DNA from 4 places in the Arthrobacter sp. FW306-2-2C-D06B genome. Region 3 is predicted to be linked to each of the others. Evidence: riboswitches for the same ligand, from Rfam matches in the RefSeq annotation. Region 3 holds a riboswitch; each other region holds the start of a gene.
What was found. A riboswitch is a leader RNA that binds a small molecule or an ion and turns the genes downstream of it on or off. The one in region 3 is predicted to bind S-adenosylmethionine.
Positions count from the first base shown of each region.

Region 1: another riboswitch for S-adenosylmethionine. It lies ahead of LFT47_RS04990 (hypothetical protein); the one in region 3 lies ahead of LFT47_RS19435 (DUF1737 domain-containing protein).
Region 2: another riboswitch for S-adenosylmethionine. It lies ahead of metX (homoserine O-acetyltransferase MetX); the one in region 3 lies ahead of LFT47_RS19435 (DUF1737 domain-containing protein).
Region 4: another riboswitch for S-adenosylmethionine. It lies ahead of LFT47_RS14350 (aminotransferase class V-fold PLP-dependent enzyme); the one in region 3 lies ahead of LFT47_RS19435 (DUF1737 domain-containing protein).

Region 1 covers NZ_CP084560.1:1,026,846-1,031,026, reverse strand. The annotation lists gene LFT47_RS04995 (sodium:solute symporter) at 162-1,694, shown strand; SAM riboswitch class IV at 1,778-1,897, shown strand; gene LFT47_RS04990 (hypothetical protein) at 1,912-2,232, shown strand; gene LFT47_RS04985 (hypothetical protein) at 2,271-2,459, opposite strand; gene LFT47_RS04980 (VIT1/CCC1 transporter family protein) at 2,725-3,903, shown strand; gene LFT47_RS04975 (matrixin family metalloprotease) at 4,007-4,181, shown strand, end outside.
Region 2 covers NZ_CP084560.1:1,482,337-1,486,517, forward strand. The annotation lists gene LFT47_RS06965 (VOC family protein) at 1-274, opposite strand, end outside; gene LFT47_RS06970 (bifunctional o-acetylhomoserine/o-acetylserine sulfhydrylase) at 521-1,837, shown strand; SAM riboswitch class IV at 1,998-2,113, shown strand; gene metX (homoserine O-acetyltransferase MetX) at 2,127-3,248, shown strand; gene LFT47_RS06980 (hypothetical protein) at 3,270-3,632, opposite strand; gene LFT47_RS06985 (SGNH/GDSL hydrolase family protein) at 3,700-4,181, opposite strand, start outside.
Region 3 covers NZ_CP084560.1:4,167,488-4,171,668, reverse strand. The annotation lists gene LFT47_RS19445 (O-succinylhomoserine sulfhydrylase) at 1-892, opposite strand, end outside; gene LFT47_RS19440 (rhodanese-like domain-containing protein) at 893-1,303, opposite strand; gene LFT47_RS19435 (DUF1737 domain-containing protein) at 1,300-1,557, opposite strand; SAM riboswitch class IV at 1,568-1,680, opposite strand; gene LFT47_RS19430 (hypothetical protein) at 1,785-2,144, opposite strand; gene LFT47_RS19425 (Lrp/AsnC family transcriptional regulator) at 2,200-2,631, shown strand; gene LFT47_RS19420 (ornithine cyclodeaminase) at 2,787-3,818, shown strand; gene LFT47_RS19415 (hypothetical protein) at 4,027-4,181, shown strand, end outside.
Region 4 covers NZ_CP084560.1:3,075,113-3,079,293, forward strand. The annotation lists gene rsgA (ribosome small subunit-dependent GTPase A) at 1-876, shown strand, start outside; gene hisN (histidinol-phosphatase) at 952-1,764, shown strand; SAM riboswitch class IV at 1,926-2,038, shown strand; gene LFT47_RS14350 (aminotransferase class V-fold PLP-dependent enzyme) at 2,074-3,498, shown strand; gene LFT47_RS14355 (class I SAM-dependent methyltransferase) at 3,549-4,181, shown strand, end outside.

The DNA.
Region 1 (4,181 bases), 1.4 Mb from region 3:
ACTACGTATCCTCATAGGCAACAAGTGTTGTTTGTGAGGCATACATCACAGACTACTCTCCCCAATCACCAGCGCAGAGGCCTTCCGCAACCCCGCACGAAACCCAGCGGACCGGCGTCGGAATCCCCAGGAACTCTGCGCATCACTTTCAGGAGCCAACCGTGGACTCTTCGTTCATCAATATTGCGATCGTGGTGGTGTATTTGCTCGCCATGCTGGCCTTCGGCTGGTGGGGCAAGTCGCGCACCAAGAACAACAGCGACTTCCTGGTGGCAGGACGCCGCCTTGGTCCGATGCTCTACACGGGCACCATGGCCGCCGTCGTCCTCGGTGGCGCATCGACGGTTGGCGGCGTCGGCCTCGGCTACAAGTTCGGCATCTCCGGCATGTGGCTGGTAGTCGCGATCGGTTCGGGCGTCCTCCTCCTGAGCCTGCTTTTCGCCGGCACCATCCAGCGACTGAAGATCTACACGGTCTCCCAGATGCTGAGCCTGCGTTACGGCCAGCGCGCCACGCAGACCTCCGGCATCGTCATGCTGGCCTACACCCTCATGCTGTGCGCCACGTCCACGGGCGCCTACGCCACCATCTTCGTTGTCCTTTTCGGCTGGGAGCGCTGGCTTGCCATCGCCGTCGGCGGCGCCATCGTCCTGGTCTACTCCACGATCGGCGGTATGTGGTCCATCACCCTCGCCGACCAGGTGCAGTTCATCATCAAGACAGTGGGCATCTTCTTCCTCATGCTCCCGTTCGTCCTCAACGCCGCCGGCGGCTTCGACGGCATCCGTGCCCGTGTTGACGCCAGCTTCTTCCAGTTGGACGGCATCGGAGCGCAGACCATCATCACGTACTTTGTGGTCTACACCCTGGGCCTGCTGATCGGCCAGGACATCTGGCAGCGCGTTTTCACCGCCAAGACCCCCAAGGTCGCCCGTTGGGGCGGCGCCACTGCCGGCATCTATTGCGTCCTGTACGGCGTGGCTGGCGCCTTGATCGGCCTGGCCGCACGGGTGGCACTGCCCAACATCGACGTCAAGGCCCTCGGCAAGGACGTTGTCTACGCCGAGGTTGCCACCCACATCCTGCCGATCGGCATCGGCGGCCTCGTCATGGCCGCAGCAGTCGCGGCCATGATGTCCACCGCCTCCGGAGCCCTCATCGCCGCGGCCACCGTTGCCCGCGCCGACGTGGTCCCGTTCGTGGCCAGCTGGTTCGGCAAGACGATCAACACCGACGACACCGAAAACCCTGAGCACGACGTCAAAGCCAACCGCTACTGGGTCCTTGGCCTGGGCATTGTTGCCGTGCTGATCTCCATGGCGGCGCAAGACGTGGTGGTGGCCCTGACCATCGCCTACGACATCCTGGTGGGCGGCCTCTTGGTTGCCATCCTGGGCGGCCTGGTCTGGAAGCGCGGCACCGGTATTGCCGCGGCCTGGTCCATGGCGGTCGGATCCATACTGACGCTTGGCCTGTTGATCGCCTACGCCACGGGAATCATCCCCAGCGAAGACGGTGTCTACGCCAACGATCCCATCTACTGGGGCCTCGGCGCCTCGCTCCTGGTCTACGTTGTGGTCTCCCTGCTGACGCCGCCAACCGAGCCCGCGGTCCGCGAAGCTTGGGACCGCCGCGTTGCCGGAGCGGTCACCGAGGAACTCCCCTTGGAGGTACACCCGGTGGCCAGCCACTAAGCTTCACACAATCAAGTACGACGGCGGCGCCGCACCTTCTCCTCGAGGGTGCGGCGCCGCGCCTGCATGTACAGTAGGAACAGCTTCAAGAGATGTGGCGCCAAGCTCCGACTTGCCACACGCCAACCCCATGTTCGCGGGTGGTTCGGATGAAGAAGCGGCCCGGCTCGGACCAGAGACAACCGAACGGGCAAGAGCAACTCCCCAGGAGAAGGCCATGCCTTTCGAAAACGGCGCCAATGCCACAGCCGACCGCAGCACCCTGTCCGGCACCCTCTTGTTGCCCCGCCCCCGGCGGGTGGACGAGTTCGTCCGGGTGATTCCCGGCGTCGACCTCTCCCAAGGCTCCGTCACGTTCGTGGTGGACGGAAAGCTGGAACGCTATTGGCATCATGAGCCGCGACTCATCACCGAAGCGCTCTCAAAGGCAGTCCAGCCCGCCCGCTGGTTCCCCGCGACACGGAAACTCACCCTTACGGTGGCGGCAACCGGGCACCGGGCAGGCGTGCAGAGGCACTTCATCCTGAGCGCGTTCTAGCTGCCAGGGCTTCAGCACCTCGGGTTCAGGGAGCCGGGCTATTCGATCTCTTCGGCCTCACGGTGTTCGTCGGCATCGAGCGGAACCACCCGTTCGTCGTCGTCAAGAACCTCGGGCTGGTCCTCCCAATCTTCCTCCACCGCCAGGTCCTCGCTGTAGTCATAGGCGGGATCGGCCTCGACCGTGGGGCGGTCGGGGTGGCGAGCGTGGGTCTCGGTGCTGTCCATGGTGCAACCTCCGTTCGACGTGCCGCTGAGCCCATCGCACAGGCATAAGAGGCAGCCGTCCAACGCTACCCCGCCAATTCGTGGACCCTGTCCATCCATCCCAGCACTGCCTCCTGCCGCGGTCAAGGCTTCCCGGGAGCCTCCCCTTTTTGAGGCGGGCCTAAATTATCCAGTGAGGATTACCGGCCGAAAAACCGCGGAAATTGGCGATAGAGTGGAGCCGCAATGAGGCGATGAAGCCCGCCCCAGCAACCCAGGAGTCCCGGTGCAACCGCACACAAAACCCTCGCATCCAGACAACTCGCATTCAGACAATCCGCAGGACTCAAGCAGTCCATCGCAAGACGTAGCAACCCCCAAGACTCCCCCGTCGTCGTCGGACATCAAGCGCTGGCGGCAGTACTTGGCGGATGAGCGAGCCGAGGCCGCCGTTTATCGCCAACTGGCGCAGCGCCGTGACGGCGAGGAACGCGAAATCCTTTTGGCCCTCGCAGAGGCCGAAGGCCGCCATGAGGCACACTGGCTCAAGCTCCTCGGCGAACATGCCGGCATGCCGAAGGCGGCATCGATCCGAAGCCAAATGCTCGGCTTCCTGGCCCGGAACTTCGGATCGGTGTTCGTGCTGGCCCTCGCCCAACGGGCTGAAGGCCGCTCGCCTTACGCGAAGGATCCGGCAGCGACCCGCGCTATGGCGGCCGACGAACAGATCCACGAAGAAGTAGTCCGCGGCCTGGCGACGCGCGGCCGCAACAGGTTGTCCGGCACCTTCCGCGCGGCCGTATTCGGCGCCAACGATGGCCTGGTCAGCAACCTCTCCCTCGTGATGGGCATGGCCGCCACCGGCGTTCCCGCCACCGTGGTCCTGTTCAGCGGTATCGCCGGCCTGCTGGCGGGCGCCTTATCCATGGGTGCCGGCGAGTATGTCTCGGTACGCTCGCAGCTCGAGCTCCTCAAGGCCACGCGCCCCACCCAAGCAACGCTGACCGCAGCACCGGCCCTGGACATCGAGCACAATGAGCTGGTCCTCGTATATCTGGCCCGGGGCATGTCCCGCGAAGCCGCCGAACACCGGGCCGCGGAGCGCATGGGCCTCTACACCTGCGATTGCGATCCCAGCCTCTCGCTCCACCCCGAAGTGGAAGAAACCGTCAACGAGCACGAGGCCGTGGGCTCCGCCTGGGGCGCCGCGATCTCGAGCTTCTGCTTCTTCGCTTCGGGCGCCATCGTGCCCATCCTGCCGTTCATCTTCGGCATGACAGGCTTCGCGGCGCTTGCTGTGGCCGGTACGCTGGTGGGCATCGCGCTTCTGTCGACCGGCGCCGTCGTCGGCTTGTTGTCCGGAACCTCGCCGCTGACCCGCGGCCTCCGGCAGCTGGCCATCGGGCTCGGTGCGGCCGCGGCGACGTATGGGCTGGGACTCGTCTTCGGCGCAGTCATCGGTTAGTAGCGCCGGCCCGACGGGGCGTCGGCGCAGGAACTTGGGGGAAGACTTGCATTCAAACTACGGTTACGACGGCGGTCCGCCGCCCAAGCGTCCCAGTACCGTTTTGGCGCTGTTCCGAAACTTGATGGTGGTGGCGGTCGTCGCTGCCGTAGCCGTGCTGGTCAGTGGATTCCTCCGGGGCGACCCGGGCATCAGCGGCTTGCTTCCGAACCTTGCTCCTTCCGCCCATGCCACGGCAAGCACCCCCGGGCAGGACGGGGCTCCCGGGCGGGGGCCAC
Region 2 (4,181 bases), 1.9 Mb from region 3:
CAACAGCGACGCACCAGCCCATCCACCCACCTCCTGCGGCGGAGCGTGCACGGACGGCTTGTCCAAAAGGTGCCTTGTCGGATGCCGGGTGGTCTAGGACCTCGACGACTTCCAGGTATTTGTGGTCAGCAAGGGGGATGATCATGTTCCGGGTACCGAAGCGCGGATGCACTCCGCCCCGGACTGCGTCCACTCCCAATGCTGCGGAAATTCGCTCGGTGGTGGCCAAGAGGCCATCTCGTTCACAAGCGTAAGAGACGTGATCCATGCGCATGGCTTCATCTTGGCACTTTGTGATGGAGCTCTCAGCTAAGTCAAGCCTAACCAAGGTGGGATGTATCGAAAAGGCAGCTCGGAGTCACTTCAGGACGCGCCGCGACCGAAAACTACCGTGTTCGTCACAAAGCTTCCGGAGCCCGCAATACCGTCCCTAGACTGGCGGCAACCGAACGCCGGCTGGCGGAATACTTCAGCCCGGCAGGCTGAAGCACGGCGAGAGCCCAGACAACCAGGAGTCCGCATGTCCCAAGGATGGTCATTCGAAACGCGCCAGATCCACGCCGGCCAGGAGCCGGACGCTGCCACCGGCGCCCGGGCACTTCCCATCTACCAGACCACTTCGTTCGTCTTTCCCAGCGCGGAAAGCGCGGCCAACCGCTTTGCGCTGGCCGAGCTGGCACCCATCTACACCCGGATCGGCAACCCCACGCAGAATGCGGTGGAACAGCGCATAGCGAGCCTGGAGGGTGGACTCGCGGCACTCCTGCTGAGCTCCGGCCAGGCCGCGGAAACGTTCGCCATCCTCAACGTCGCCGAGGCGGGCGACCACCTGGTCGCCAGCCCAAGCCTCTACGGCGGCACGTACAACCTGCTGGCGCACACACTGAAGAAATTCGGAATCTCGGTCACCTTTGTCGAAGACCCTGACAACCTCGACCACTGGCGCGACGCCGTGCAGCCAAATACCAAGCTTTTCTTCGCCGAAGTGGTCTCCAACCCCCGCCAGGACGTTTTGGACATCGAGGGCGTCTCCCGCATCGCGCACGAAGCCGGAGTCCCGCTCGTTGTGGACAACACCCTCGCCACGCCGTACCTGATCCGGCCCATCGAGTGGGGCGCGGACATCGTGGTGCATTCGGCCACCAAATACCTGGGCGGGCACGGATCTGCCATAGCCGGCGTCATCGTGGACTCCGGCAACTTCGATTTCGGCAAGGACCCTGAGCGCTTCCCCAACTTCAACACTCCGGACCCCAGCTACAACGGACTGGTCTATGCCCGCGACCTCGGCAAGGACGGTGCCCTCGGCGCGAACCTCTCCTACATCCTCAAGGCCCGGGTCCAGCTCCTGCGCGACCTCGGCTCGGCAGTTTCACCGTTCAACGCTTTCCTGATCTCCCAAGGAATCGAAACCCTCAGCCTGCGGGTGGAACGTCACGTGGACAATGCCACCAAAGTGGCGCAATGGCTCGAAGGGCGCGACGACGTCGAATCGGTCGCCTACGCGGGGCTGCCTTCCAGTCCGTGGTTCGAACGCGGGCGGAAATACGGACCCCGGGGCACGGGCGCCGTAGTGTCCTTCACCATCCGCGGCGGGATCGACGCCGGCAGACGCTTCGTGGACGCCCTGGAACTACATTCGCACGTGGCAAACATCGGGGACGTCCGTTCCTTGGTCATCCACCCCGCGTCCACGACACACAGCCAGCTGACCCCCGAACAGCAGGCCGTGGCCGGAGTGACCCCGGGCCTGGTGCGGCTGTCCGTGGGGATCGAGCACATCGACGACATCATCGCGGACCTTGAGTCAGGATTCCGGGCGGCGAAGGGCAGCTAGTGCCGCTCCGGATGGTGCAGGAGGCCGGCGGGCGACGCAGCATGAATCTTCGCCGGCTGGCCTCCTCAGTCCCTGCTTCGTGAACAAAACACGGTCAAGTGTCACAAAGATGTCATAATCTTCGTCAGAAGGGGTCCGTTTTTCCTAGACTCTTCCTATAGGTCATGAGTGCCAGCGACAGCCCCGGCTTGCTGGCCGGCAACCCTCCATTCGCGGCGGGGTGCCCCGGGTGAAGACCTGGCCCTTCGCTGTGTTGGCGGCGGGCAAGCGCGATGTGAGGTGTCAACGAATGACAATTGCTGCAACAGCCATACCCCTTTCCGGTACCCAGGACGGAACCCTCAAATATGTTTCCGTTGGCGGCCTCGAGCTGGAGGCCGGAGGTTTCCTGCCGGACGTCGTCCTTGCGTACGAGACGTGGGGCCGGCTCAACGCAGACGCTTCCAACGCTGTCCTGGTGGAACACGCCCTGACCGGCAGCACCCATGTGGCCCGTGGCGAGAGCGACGAAGAAGGCTGGTGGGAACAACTCGTTGGCCCGGGCGCCACCATCGACACGGATCGCTACTTCGTGGTCTCCGTCAACATCGTGGGAGGCTGCTACGGCAGCACCGGGCCGTCGTCGAGCGCTCCTGACGGCAGGCCGTGGGGCTCCCGTTTCCCGCTCGTGACCCTGCGGGACAGCACCATAGCCGAAGCCCGGCTGGCCGACGCTTTGGGGATCCGTAGCTGGCACACCGTCGTGGGCGGATCCATGGGCGGTGCCCGTGCACTCGAATGGGCCGTCGGCTATCCGGACCGCGTTGGACAATGTGCCGTGATTTCGATCGGGGCGTACAGCACTGCCGAGCAGATCGCGTTCGCGCAGGCCCAGACGCTCGCCATCCGGCAGGACGCCGACTTCAATGGCGGCGACTACTATGGCCAGGCCGCGCCCGAGGCGGGGTTGGCCCTTGCCCGGCGGATCGCCCACATCACCTATCGTTCGGCGGATGAACTGGACTTCCGCTTCGGCCGGAACGCCCAAGGCGGTGAGGCGCCCCTTCAGGCTGCCGCGTTGGGGGACAGGGGCCGTTACCAGGTGGAGAGCTACCTCGACCACCAGGGACGCAAGCTGGTCCAGCGCTTCGACGCCAACAGCTACATCGCCATCACCGAGGCCCTCATGAGCCACGACATCACCCGCGGCCGCGGCTCATTGGAGGAGGCGCTGTCCGGGGCAACGGCGAAGTTCTTCATTGCCTCGGTTGACTCGGACCGGCTCTACTTCCCGGAACAATCCCACGAGTTGGCAAAGGCCTTGCCCGGTGAGGTCCCGGTTCACGTCATCGAGGCGCCGATCGGGCACGACGGTTTCCTCACCGAGATCGGCCAGCTCGGTCCCCAGCTGCGGGAATCTTTCTTCGGCTGACGCAGGCCTTCTTCGGCTGAATCAGCCGTTCATGATCTCCTGGCGGAGCTTCATGTAATCCTCCATGGCGATTTTCCCGTCGCTGTACTCCTGGTCCAGTTCGGCCAGTTTCCGTGCCCGGTAGCCTTGGGGCGCGCTGCCCGGCTGGGGCGCGCTGTTCGTTTGCGGAGCAGCCGACGACGGCGGAGCGGCCTGCGGCAGGGGCGTCGCCACCGGGGGTTGCGGCTCAGCCGGGAAGATTACCGGGGGTTGCTCCGGGTATCCGACGGGGTAATTCTGCGGAGGCAAGTCCCGGAGCCTGCGTTGGCGCGATCGGTTGTACATGCGGATCCCCATTGGAATCAGCCAAGAGCAGACGATGATCCAGAAGATCAAATTGTTCACGGTGGAGGCCTCCTAGGTCTTTCACCAGCTTAGCCCCGCTCCCTGTGACCCGCCCTGTGGTTCCCGCTCAACTCCGGGGCAGGAAGGTGTCGGCAGGACCGAAGACGGGTCCCGGCGTCGGGCGCTTCGGCAGGATTCCGTCACCGGAGGACCGGTGCCGGATCCGCCGGATGACCCAGGGGACAAAATACTCGCGTGCCCATACGAGGTCGCCCGAGCGGGCTTCGCGCCAACTGCGCTGGGGGAGCGGCTTGGGGAACAGCGGCTCGAGGTTGTGCGGCACATTGAGTGAGTCGAGGACCATCGCGGCGATGGTGTGGTGGCCGAGCGGCGAGAAATGCAGGCGGTCTTCGTCCCACATCTGGGAGTTTGAGAGTTGGCGCAGGGACCACATATCAGCGATCACGGCATCGTGGCGGGCGGCCACCGTGCGGAGGTTTTCGTTGTAGATGGCCACCTTGCCGCGGATCCGGCCGAGTACCGACGACACGGTGTCCGGGCCGTTGAAGAGAACCACGGTGGCGCCTTCGGAGCTCAGGGTCTGTACGG
Region 3 (4,181 bases):
GGTGAGACTTCAGCAGGGGGTACTTGACCCAACTGATGGCCGGCTGATCCTCAAGCCATTCGGCGATCCGCAACGCAGACGCCGAGGAGTGATTGACGCGCAGCGCCATCGTCTCCAGGCCTTTGGTCAGGACCCAGGCGTTGAACGCTGAAAGCGACGGCCCGGTGTGACGCATGAGCTGCTTGACGGGACCGTCGATGAATTCCTTGGTGCCCAGGATCGCTCCGCCCAGGACCCGGCCTTGGCCATCGATGTGCTTGGTGCCCGAGTAGACGATCACGTCTGCGCCGAGATCCCCGCAGCGCTGTAGCAGGGGAGTGGCAAAGACATTGTCGACGACGACGGTGGCGCCCGCCGCGTGAGCGAGCTCGCTCACTGCCGCGATGTCCACGATTTCCTGCATGGGGTTCGACGGCGACTCGAAGAACACTGCCGTTGTCGGCTCGGACAACGCGGCACGCCACTGTTCCAGGTCCGGTCCGTCGACGAAGACGGTCTCGACGCCCCAGCGCGGCAGGATCTCGTTGAGGATCACGAAACAGGAACCGAAGAGCGAGCGGGCGGCAACCACGCGGTCACCTGCAGCCAGCAACGCACCGAGCGCGGTGAAGACAGCGGACATGCCCGACGCCGTCGCGAAGCACGCTTCGGTGCCTTCGAGCAGGCGGAGCCGCTCCTGGAAAGTGGCCACGGAGGGGTTGCCGTAACGGGAGTAGACGAAGCGCTCGTCCTCTCCCGTGAATGCGCGCTCTGCGGCCGCGGCGGACTCATAGACGAATCCGGAGTTCAGGAAGACGGCCTCGGATGTTTCTTGGAAATTGGTGCGGTCAAGACCACCGCGGACTGCCTGGGTATCAGGGCTCCAGCCGGCGGCGTCAGGATTGAAAGTCACTTAGATGTTCCCCAGGTTCGTCGGAAGTCCACGGTTTTTCCAGCCGTTCACAGTTCGCTCGCCATAGCGGTCCGGTTCGCCCTCAAAGCCCTCGAGGACGTTGTATGCGGTGTACCCGGCCTGGGTTGCGGCGATCGCGGCGGCGATGGAACGCTGGCCGGAGCGGCAAAGGAAGACCAGTTCGGTGCCATCCGCTTCCGGAGCCTGTTGCGTCAGCTCTTCGATGAAACGGGTGTTGGGGATGCCGCCGGCCAGGTTCCACTGGATGAACAGGGGATCGTTTTCGGTGGCCTTGGTATCCGGAATGCCAATGTGTGCCCACTCGCCTTCGGTGCGGACGTCCACCAGGATGGCGCCTTGCTCCAGTTTGGTCCAGGCGTCGTGCGGGCTGAGGTCGCCTGCGTAGCTCATGCGTGGCCCTCGCCGTCGAACTCTTCGTCAAGCTGGTCTACCGCGTTGGCAACTGCTGCATCCGCGCTCGCGATCGCTGCGGGTAGGACGATGGCCTGGGCCACAATCACGTCCGTGCCATTGAAGGTCGCGGCCGGGCTGCCGTGCAACACGTATCCCTCCGCGAGGGCGGTGGAGATCCGCTCGCAGAAATCCTTCGTGTCAGGGCCCGTGATGAGACGGTACGAGAGTTTTTCTTCGGTGGGTTCAGGCATTGGTGCTCCTCAGTCACGCTTGCAGTTCGAAAGTGTCGATACGCCGAGTAGTCACCTGAGGCACCCCGCCGGAGAGAGGGTTGCCGACCAGCAAGTCAGGGCTTCGCGCTGGTGCTCATTACTCAAGAAGAAAAATAACATCCAGCAGGGCGGCCCGCATCACCGGCCGTCGTCATGTTCCGTAACCGGATGACAGTCAGGCTGGCGAAGGATGGGAGCCAGCGGTCCTATGCCTCGGTTTCATTAGGCAATGGTTCCAGGCTTGCCTGGATCCGGGGTGGAATGGCGTCGAACCGCGACGCTACTGCCGTAGGGGAGTGATGAAAAGTGGAACCTTGATGCTTCCGGATTTCCAGCAGCTCGTGGACGGATATTCCGGTGGCCGTGGCGAGTGCATGCAGCGAGAGGCTGTTGTGATGAGCCAAGGCAAAAACCACACCCGACAGGGCTTCGAAACCTTCTGTCTCGTAGATTTCCTTCACCAAGTTGGACATGCCATTTGCATCATCGATTGATCCCGCTGACGCACCGGTCGCCATGGCCGTCAGCGACCATGCAGCAGAGTCGGGGCTGATGTAGATGCTCATGTCGATACCCTACGGACTCAGGCCCGCTTGGGGAATGGGCGATACGTTTATCTTTATGGCAGCACTCACCGACCTCGACCGTCAGCTCCTCTCCGCCCTCCGGGAAGACGGCAGGGCGTCCGTGGCGAGCCTCGCGCGCAAGCTGGGCGTCGCCAGGGCCACTGTGAATAGCAGGCTCGATCGTCTTGTCTCCTCCGGAACCATCGTTGGTTTCACTGCGAGAGTGCGCGACGAGGTCGATCCACTTGCGATTAGGGCTATTGCGCTCATTGCCGTGGAGGGAAGATCGGCCGACAAGGTCATTCGCCAGCTCAGGGGACTTCCGGAGATTTGGGCGCTGCACACCACCAACGGCGGATGGGACCTCGTGGCCGAGCTGCGCACGGAAAGCCTCAGCGACTTCGACCAGGTCCTCGGCAGGATCCGCGGGATCGACGGGATCGTCAACAGCGAGACGAGCCTGTTGCTCAGTTCCGTCCTGCGGTAGGCGCCCGCAGGACGGACCCGCTTGAACATTATGTAAAATTTGCTTCGTCATTTTGTACGTATTCTCAATGAAAAGTACGTACTCTGGCCATTGTGGATGCATATCGCCGCTCCGTAGCCTCGTAGCAACAGTGCTTATGAGGGAAAGGAGCGCACATGACGCGCTTTGTCGATGTCCGCAATATGGTTCGCTGGACGGCCGGGCGGGGCCCGGAGACCATCATCTCGGAGATGATTCAGTACTTGGAAGACGACTTCCGCCGGTGGGAGTCTTTTGACAAGACGCCGCGGGTGGCAAGCCACACGCCGTTTGGGGTCATCGAGCTGATGCCCACCAGCGACCAGGAAACATACGGCTTCAAGTATGTAAATGGACACCCTTCGAATCCAGCGCGTGGCTTCCAGACCGTGACAGCTTTCGGTGTCCTGTCCGACGTCCATAACGGCTATCCGACGTTCCTCGCGGAGATGACAGTGCTGACAGCGCTGCGGACGGCGGCTACGTCCGGGATGGTCGCTAAGAAACTCGCGCGCCCGGATGCCCACACCATGGCGATGATCGGGACCGGAACCCAATCGGAGTTCCAGGCCCTGGCCTTCCGGGCGGCTCTGGGCATTAACAGCGTCAGGATCTGGGACACGGATCCGGCTGCGATGGAGAAGTTCGTCCGGAACATGGCTCCCCTCGGCTTCGACATCACCATCGCCGGGTCCGCGGCCCAGGCAGTGGAGGGCGCCGACGTCATCACCACCTGCACGGCCGACAAGGCCAACGCCACCATCCTTACGGCTGCCCAGGTCTCGCCCGGTGTTCACATCAACGCGATCGGTGGAGATTGCCCAGGGAAGACCGAACTCGACGCTGCCATCCTGGGCCTCGGCGATGTCTTTGTGGAATACGATCCCCAGACGCGGATTGAAGGCGAGATCCAACAAATGTCCGCCGAATTTCCCGTCACGGAATTCTGGCAGGTTCTGTGCGGGCACGCGCTGGGCCGCACCTCCACGGACCAGATCACGATTTTCGATTCCGTGGGCTTCGCGATCGAGGACTTTTCCGCGTTGCGGTATCTCCGCGACGCCGTTGAGGGTTCAGAATTCTTCGAGGAGATCGACCTCGTCGCGAACCCCGATGACCCGAAGGACCTCTTCGGTCTGGTGCGGGCACTTTCTCCCATCGGATCCTGAGAGGCCCAACTGACTCGCATTTGTTGTCGTTTACAGGCCGCTAAACGACAACAAATGCGAGTTAGTTGGGGAAGCCTGGTGCGCCGGCCCCAGAACCGGCGCACCAGGCGGCTATCAAGCTAGCGCGGCGCAACTAGTTAACTACTGGGGCCATGGCGGCGCAATAGGGTCGCCATGCTAAATTGCGCGGCCCGCTACACTCGGATTCATGGTGGCTCATGGGGGAACCAGAACTGTAGCGGTATTGCTGGCAGGGCTGCTGCTCGCGGCCGGTTTGTCCGGCTGTCAATATACCGACGCCGGCGATCCTCGGCCGGCTGCCGGCGCCACTCGGATTTCTCCTCCGCGGGCGCCGTTGCCCAC
Region 4 (4,181 bases), 1.1 Mb from region 3:
GTGGCCCTCGTCGGCGATGTGTCCGGAGCCCCGGACACCCTCGCCCGCCTCGTGCGCGTCGAGGAGCGAAAGACCCTCCTGCGACGAAGCGCCGACGACACGGATCCGATCGAACGGGCCGTCGTCGCCAACGCCGACCAGCTCGTCGTGGTGGTTGCGTCCGCCAACCCGGAGCCGCGCACCGGATTCATCGACCGCGCCTTGGTGGCGGCGTACGACGCCGGAATCGAGCCGCTGCTGCTCGTCACCAAAGCGGACGTCAAGGACCCGACGGAATTGCTCGCCAACTATGTGAGCCTTGGCTTCCCCATCATCATCAGCCGGACGGCCGACGCCGGCGCCTCCGGCATCGATGCCCGTTCCGACGACGGCTTGTCCGCCCGACTTGATGGCGACGCCGTCGGCCAGTTGCGGGACTACCTCGACGGCAAGGTCACCGTGCTCCTGGGCCATTCCGGCGTCGGGAAGTCCACGATGGTGAATGCCCTCACCGGCGCCGAGCGCGCCACGGGCGGGGTCAACGCCGTGACGGGTCGGGGACGGCACACTTCGTCCTCTGCCCTCGCACTGAAGCTCAGCGACGCCCCCGGTGGCAGCTGGATCATCGATACACCCGGCATCCGCTCCTTCGGCCTCGCCCACGTGAACCCGGACCGCATCCTGCATGCCTTCCCGGACCTCGAACCCGGAACGGAGATGTGCGAGCGAGGCTGCAAGCACGATGCCTCCGCGGTTCGATGCGGACTGGATTCCTGGGTCGCCGATGGCCACGCCGGCGAGGCAGGTCCGGCCCGTTTGGCGTCGTTGCGCCGCCTCCTCGGTGCGGACCCGCGCATGGAAGCCCAAGAGGCGAAGGAACTGGGCACGGTCAACTAACAGCACGGTCAACTAACTGCGCGATTGCCGTCCTACATCCCCGGCTCACCGGCGAAGAGACGGTAGTTTGGAACCATGACCCAACCCGATTCGAGCTACAACGACGACCTGCGGCTGGCACACGTCCTGGCCGACTCCGTCGATTCCCTGACAATGGAGCGGTTCAAGGCACTCGACCTCCAGGTCGAGACCAAACCCGACCTGAGCCCCGTCACCGATGCCGACAAAGCAGCCGAGGAAGCAATCCGTGGGCAGCTCTCCCGTTCCCGCCCCCGCGACGCCGTCCTCGGGGAAGAATTCGGCAGCACGGGCCACGGCTCGAGGCGTTGGATCATCGATCCCATTGACGGGACCAAGAACTTCGTGCGTGGCGTACCCGTCTGGGCCACGCTGATCGCCCTCGTGGACGAGGGCGAGGTAGTAGTGGGGCTCGTGAGCGCTCCGGCGCTCGGCAAGCGTTGGTGGGCGGCCAAGGGCTCGGGCGCCTACATGGGCCGATCGCTCGCCGCAGCCACCCGGTTGAAGGTTTCCAACGTGTCGCGGCTCGAAGACGCGTCGCTCTCCTACTCCGAGCTTTCCGAGTGGAAGCAGCACGATAAGCTGGACAACTTCCTGGGCCTCGAGAACGATGTCTGGCGTAGCCGTGCCTACGGTGACTTCTGGTCCTACTGCCTCGTGGCTGAGGGCGCCGTGGACATCGCCGCCGAGCCGGAACTCCAGGTCTACGACATGGCGGCCTTGGTGCCGATCGTGACGGAAGCCGGCGGGCGCTTCACGTCCCTGGACGGCGCCGATGGTCCCTTCGGCGGAAACGCCGTGGCCACTAACTCAATCCTGCACTCCGAGGTCCTCAAGAGACTCAACCCCGAGCTCGACGACCTCCTCTAGTCCACTCTCTCCACTGAATAAACGACGGCGGACACCCACTTTTGGGGGTGTCCGCCGCTTTTTCTTCGGCAGAAGGCATATTTTTGCGGCGGTGTAATAATCCGCTTAACAATCGCCGGTCACATTGGAATGAGCCTTGCCGGTGTCCTACGCTCTTTACAGGTCACGAGTGCCAGCGCGAAACCCCGGTTTGCTGGCCGGCAACCCTCCATCGCGGCGGGGTGCCCCGGGTGACGACCCGGCCGGTCCGGAACGGATGCGGCAAGCGCGGACCCCCTGCACGCAGGGGTCCCTCTTGAGTGAGGTCCCATGAGCACAGCCACATTTACTTCCCCGGTTCTTTCGGTGAACAACGAATCTGCACAGCACCGCGGTGAAACCCTCCCCCGGGCATCGCGCCCACTCGCCGCGGTCACCGGCGCGGAGTTGCAGGCACCCCTGATCCAGGGCGGCCACATTCGCTACGCCAACCTTGACTACGGCGCTTCCGCACCTGCCCTGACGGTGGTTTCCGCGTACCTCAACGAGATCCTGCCGTACTACGCGAGCGTCCACCGCGGCGCGGGCTATGCCTCCCAAATCAGCACCTCGGTCTACGAGAACGCCCGCAACATCGTCCGTGACTTCGTTGGCGGGCGGCCGGACGATTCGGTCATTTTCACGCGCAACACCACCGACTCCCTCAATCTGCTGGCCGGCTGCTTGCCGGTTGAAGACGGTCGACACATTGGCGAAGTCCTTTACCTGGACATCGAGCACCACGCCAATCTCCTCCCGTGGCAAAGTGTCCCACACCGCAGCATCGTTGCCGTGGGAACGTTGTCCGAGACCGTCGGCAATGTCCGCACGGCCCTCTCCCACGGTGGCGTCAGCCTCCTGGCCGTCACCGGCGCGTCAAACGTGACCGGTGAAATCCTCCCCATCAAGGAACTCGCTGCCTTGGCCCACGAATTCGGCGCGCGGATTGTGGTGGACGCGGCGCAACTCGCCCCCCACCGCAGAATCGACATCGCCGCAGCGGAGGTCGACTACTTGGTTTTCTCGGGGCACAAGCTTTATGCACCGTTCGGCGCAGGTGTCCTGGTGGGCCGTCCCGACTGGCTCGACGCCGGCACGCCGCACCTGGCCGGAGGCGGCGCCGTCCGCGAAGCGCGCCTCGATTCCGTCAGCTGGGCCACAGGACCGGCCAGGCACGAAGGCGGGTCGCCGAACGTACTCGGCGCGGCCACTCTCGCCCGGGCCACGCAGGTCATCGCCGGCCTCGACCACGATGAATGGCACGCCCACGAGGCAGCCATCCGCTCGCACCTGGTCGAGGGCCTCAAGCAAATCGACGGCGTGACGGTGCACCAGATCTTCAGCGACACCGATCCCCAGGACACCATCGGCGTCGTGAACTTCTCGCTCCAGGGCTACGACGCCGGACTTGTGGCTGCCTATCTTGCGGCCGAGCACGGCATCGGCCTGCGCGACGGACGCTTTTGCGCCCACCCGCTGCTCAAGCGCCTCGGACTACCTTCCGGATCACTTCGAGCCAGTTTCGGCGTGGGCTCGCGCTTGGAAGACGCCACCCGGCTCATTGCGGGCATCCAGGCGCTCAAGAGCAACGGCCTCGGTTGGGACTACGTAGTGGATGCCGGCCGCTGGGTACCGGCGAACGACCACCGCAGCTACCCGGAGTGGGCTCCCAACACTCCAGGGACCGCAGGAGCCGCTCCCTGCAGCACCGACTGATTGCGGTAGATTCGTAGGGTATTTTTCCTGTCCTACGAAGGAGTTCCCGCGTGGCCACGCGACCCAAAGGCACGTCAGCCGGCCCCAAGCTCTATGAGGAACGGCGCCTTGAACTCGGCCGGAGTTTCCAGGACGGCGGAGAACACTATGATCGTGTCCGGCCCGGCTACCCTGCGGATTCGGCGGACTGGCTGCTGCCGGAAGGCGCCCGGGACGCGGCAGACATCGGCGCCGGCACCGGAAAGTTCACTGCGCTCTTCGTCGAGCGCGGGCTAGCGGTGTCCGCAGTGGACCCCTCCATGGACATGCTCACCCAGCTCCGCAAAACGTATCCACAAGTGGTCGCCCTGAAGGGCACGGCCGAAGCAACTGGGCTGGCGGACTCAGCATTCGACGTCGTCAGCGTTGCCCAGGCCTGGCATTGGTGCGATCCCCTCGCCGCGAGCACCGAGATCGCCCGGATCCTTAGACCCCAGGGCACTATCGGCTTGATCTGGAACCAAATGGACACTTCGGTGCCCTGGGTCCATCGTTTGACCCGCATCATGCATGCGGGCGATGTCCATAAACCGGACTTCCGGCCTGTGGTGGGCCCGGAGTTCGCGGACCTCGAAAGTCACGTGACACGTTGGGAGGATCCCGTGACTCCGGCCGATATCCTCGAACTTGTGAAGTCGCGCAGC